2 regions of the Ferdinandcohnia sp. Marseille-Q9671 genome follow, and region 2 is predicted to be linked to the other one. Evidence: riboswitches for the same ligand, from Rfam matches in the RefSeq annotation. Region 2 holds a riboswitch; the other holds the start of a gene.
The links. Region 2 has a riboswitch for S-adenosylmethionine ahead of mtnW (2,3-diketo-5-methylthiopentyl-1-phosphate enolase). Riboswitches for the same ligand answer to the same signal wherever they lie in the genome.

Region 1 (2,403 bases), on a different contig from region 2:
TGGCTCAAGTTTCACTCGTTCTGGTGTTTCGTCACCATTTAGTTTTTGGTATGCATAACGAACCTGAATACGTCCGATGTCCTTAGGATCAACCGCTGCAGACGCGACCCACGGGCTGTTTTCTTCTTGGATCATTTGTAAATCCTCATCACTCATATCAATTCCGTATACTTTAATGTCAGTGCGTCCTGCTTGTTGAATAGCACGAACTGCTCCTTTTGCAAACTCATCCCATGCTGCCCATACAGCTGTGATTTGACCTTCTTCAGGATATTGCTTTAAGATTGCCTCCATTTGAGACTGTGTATCAAGTGCTGTATTTGCTGTTGCTGCACCAAATGTTGCAACTTCTTTAATGTCAGGATTGTTATTCAAAAACTCTTGATATGCAACTTGACGTCTTTCCATTGGGGCAAAGCCTGCCACCCAAATTTTTACGATATTCGCTTTTCCACCAGCGTCTTCTGCTAATTTTTCCAGCGTCATTTGCGCCATTTGTTGGTCACCTTGTTCAAGGACAGTAGTACCCTCTACCTCTACTTCTGCATCAAACACAACAACCGGAATTCCTTTGCCTACTGCTTTTTGCACACTGCTTTGAAGAGCTTCCTTCGTACCGTGGTCAATTAAAATTGCATCAAAACCTTGGTTTATCGCTGCATCTACATTTGAAGCCATTTTTGCTAAGTCCCCATCAGATGTGAAAACAGTAGTCTCGCCAGCAAAGCTTTTCACTTGCTCCTCTACCCCTTCAATATACTGAGCTGAAAATGTACCTAGGTTCTGCTGCATGATCAAAGCTATTTTTTTATTCGCTAACGGATGATCTGAATTCTTAACTTCTGTGCTATCTGTTTTTGTTGTTTCTTCTGCTACCTTTGGTTGGCAGCCGACCAATACCGCTAGGATTAGTAAAATGGTAAATACGTATTTTGATAGTTTCATTGTGTTCTCCCCTTTTTTTGTATGTAATCATTGTTTTCATATCTATTTACTGCGTTTAGAAGCTATCACTCTCCTGTTTTTCGAGGCCTTCTTTTTAAGATATAAAAAAGCCCCTTTCTTAGGTCAGAAAGAGGCTTGAAGTATCCAAAAGTCTTCTCACCTCTTATCTACCAGAAGAAACATTCTTCTGTTGGAATTAGCACCGTGCCTTACGGGTATGTAACCCGGCGAAAGCTTTCGCCCCATTTCACAATGGTATTACGGTCGGTTGCTGGGCATCGTCGGGCCAAATCCCTCCGCCTACTCTTGATAAGAGAAAATACAGCAATACTATTCAATTATGCCTTTGCGTAGTAGCGCCCGATTATTTTCGAGCTTGCTCGAAAGTTTCCTTTGAAAAATCGAGGCATCCGCCGGAGGCTTTACCTTTTATTCAGCTGGGGTTAATCCCAGTTGAATAAAGGTAATTAATCTTCTTGACGAGAATAATACCACGCCCAAAAATGAAATTCAATATTTTTATTATAAAAAATATTTGAATAGTGGAAAGTGGGATTTTGTCGAAAGATTTTGCTAACATGCAATTATTGTGCGGGAAGGCGCAATTCTCAAAACGAGGGTGCAATTTTCCCCTATGTAGGTGCAATTCTCAATTTGAAGGACCAATTATGCCCAACGACGGTGCAATCCCACAAAATTAAGTAGTACCTAACGCAAAAAAACCGGGAACCCCACCCCCGGTCAAAGTGCTTTTTCATTCCGATCTAGCACTCGTACATAATTTTGTTCAAATAACTGCATTTCTTGCTCTGTAAGCTGTGAAGCAAAGATATGCTCACTTTCAGTTTGTAAAGTTTGCAGTAGACGTAGCATAATCTCCTGGACAGTAATGGTTGGATCCACTAGTTCCGCTAAGGATGCCATCGTTTCTGGCTTGATTGATGGATAGACAAACTTTGTCTCCTCACCTTGCAAGCCAGCTTCATAAAACTGACGAATCACATCGGCTCGATGTGAACCACTACCTGTGACTCCCAAATAGATTTGAACAGCAACGCCATTTCTAAGTCTCCGTTGTGAAATCCCGGCAAACTTTTTCCCGTTTATACTCAAATCATAGCTACCTGGGCAATATGATCCCACAACTTCACGGGCAACAATATCGACATTATGGCTTTGAAGCATTTTTCGAATCAGTTCAAGCATCGTATCATAGCCACGATTGATATCAATCTTTTTTTCCGTTTCAGGGAAAATAAGTGAAATGTTAAGGACTCCTTCGTCAAGTACCACTGCTAGTCCGCCTGAATTTCGTACTATCACCCGATACCCCTTTGATTCAAGGAGTTTTATCCCATCCTGAAGGTGTGGCAGTTTTGTATCTTGAATTCCCAAAACAATGGTTTGATGATGGACCCAAGTCCGTGCGGTAGGTGCGGATTCCCCTTTTCCCACAAA
Region 2 (2,403 bases):
CTAAGCCTGGATGGATACCAGCAGATGGTACTGGAAAAGCAGGCTTCACACTCTCATCCTTTTTTGTTAATTCAGAAGCAATAGAAAGTGTCTGTTCTCTTTCTAGTGCAACACTCCCGTACGGTGAAGGGAATAAAACAAGGTCGGCTCCTGCATATCTAAGTAGTTTACCTAACAACAGTTTATTTGAGAATCCATAAAATTCTGACGGTGTAAGTGCTCCACTTACAGCAGGATGGGCCATGATTGGAATGGATATTTCGGGGTCTTCCACTAGGCCCTGAAGAACATCGAGTCCGTATGCAAAGACGTTAAATAATAAAATATCAGCTCCAAGTTTTACAGCCCTTCTTGCTTTTTCCTGTAACTCAAAGGTTCTCCCTGTTACATTAACGGCAAATAGCGCTCTATGTCCGGTTTCCTGGTGAACTTCTTCTAACACCTTTTTACCCTCGGTAATTCTTAACTCGAAAGGTGTTAATGGATTATCGAACAGAATTTCGTCATCTTTAATAATATCCACTCCACCCAGGGCTTGTTCCCGCAACTGTTCCTTAAGGTATGTAATATCTCTACCAATAACCCCTTTAAAGATACTCATAACTAACGGTCTATCAAACACACCTAGTTTCTCTCTGATACCATTGATACCAAACTTTGGACCAGGAAAAGTATCTTTTAGTTCGGTTGAAAACTCTAAATCTAGTAGCTTTACCTCCCCATCTAAGGAAAGTTTTCCAAATACAGTTGTCAAAATAGCAGGTAAATCATTGCTAAAGTTGGCACTTGGATAAGCAATTTTGATGATTCCCTTTTTTACTTGTTTTCCTAAATATCCACTTGCACGTGTATCCTCATCAAACTGTTCCACACTTACAACTTTCCCTTTATGCTTTAGCAACTGATCCTGCTCTAGCTTTGGAAGAGTAGTCCAGGATCCAACTGTTAAACCGAGTGCAATTCCTTCTGCTTTTTTCTCTAAGTTTGCACCAGCATCATGTACTAAATATGTCGCAATAACTTCGCTCATTTTTTCACCCTCATTTCAATAAAAACGTAAAAAACCTCTTCATAAGAAGAGGTTAGCAAACTAACATCTTCTTATCTCTCAGCATAAAGCTGCAAGAATTAGCACCGTGCTTACAAATTGTAAGTCGGTTGCCGGGCTTCACTGGGCTAGTCCCTCCACCTGCTCTTAATAAGAAAATATACTATATTTAATTGTTGAGATTCTCACCGAGATTAACTCAACGATTCAATTTTATTCAACAGAATTCACTTAGGATTATGACAGGATTTATTTTTCTTGTCAAACCTTTTTTAATTTACAGAAAACACTACTACTATCTCAATTTCACTTAGACACGGAAAACAGCTCTAATCTCCTTATACGATTGGCTGCTTCAACTAAGCGATCCTCATCAGTTAACAGCCCTACTCTTACATAACGATCTCCATACTCGCCAAATCCGATCCCTGGTGCTACGACTACATGAGCTTCTTCAAGTAGAAGGTCTGCAAAGCTTTCTGACGTATAGCCTTCTGGTACGGGCAGCCATGCAAAAAATGACCCCGCAGGTGCTTTTACATCCCACCCAATGTCCTTCAAAGCATTTATAAATGTATTGCGTCTTGATTCATACTTATCGACCAAATCTTGAACGCATTGCTGTGACTCTAGTAGCGCTGCTGCAGCAGCTGCTTGGACCGGACTGAATAAACTTACATACATATGATCCTGGATAAGATTAAGTGCTTCAATTACGCTAGGGTTACCTACTGCAAAACCTACTCTCCAGCCAGCCATATTGTAGGTCTTTGAAAGTGTATAAATTTCAATTCCAATTTCTTTAGCACCTTGTATCTCTAAGAAACTGGTAGGCCGTTTCCCTTCAAAACCTATGGCACCATACGCAAAATCATGCACCACACAAATATCATGTGTGTTTGCAAAAGAGATTGTTTCTTCAAAAAACTCTTTTGTTGCTGTTGCCCCAGTTGGGTTATTCGGATAGTTAAGAAACATAACCTTTGCTTTTTCTAGTTGCTGTGAGTCTAATTGGGTATAGTCTGGTAGAAAATCATTCTCCTCTTTTAAAGGCATATACTCCATCTTCCCTTTTGCAAGTTCAACACCTGACCAGTAATCTGGATAACCTGGGTCAGGTACAAGCGCAACGTCTCCAGGATTTAAAAGACATTGCGGAATTTCCACCAAGCCTGCCTTACCACCAAAAAGGATGGCTACCTCTGTATTTGGATCAATTTCAACTCCATATTCACGAAGATAAAATTGAGAGACCGCTTCTTTCAAAAATGAATGGCCACGAAATGGAGAATATTTATGAAATTTTGGATTATCTGCTGCCTTTTTCAAAGCCTCTACGATATGAGAAGGTGTGG

Region 1: linked by a shared signal. The riboswitch ahead of ACWNMY_RS10220 (sugar ABC transporter substrate-binding protein) and the one ahead of mtnW (2,3-diketo-5-methylthiopentyl-1-phosphate enolase) in region 2 are both predicted to bind S-adenosylmethionine.

The regions. Positions count from the first base shown of each region.
Region 1 is NZ_CDRJTA010000001.1:2,051,430-2,053,832, forward strand. It holds gene ACWNMY_RS10220 (sugar ABC transporter substrate-binding protein) at 1-945, opposite strand, end outside; SAM riboswitch class I at 1,106-1,261, opposite strand; gene ACWNMY_RS10225 (lipoate--protein ligase family protein) at 1,687-2,403, opposite strand, start outside.
Region 2 is NZ_CDRJTA010000004.1:495,704-498,106, reverse strand. It holds gene mtnW (2,3-diketo-5-methylthiopentyl-1-phosphate enolase) at 1-1,030, opposite strand, end outside; SAM riboswitch class I at 1,099-1,205, opposite strand; gene ACWNMY_RS17665 (aminotransferase class I/II-fold pyridoxal phosphate-dependent enzyme) at 1,355-2,403, opposite strand, start outside.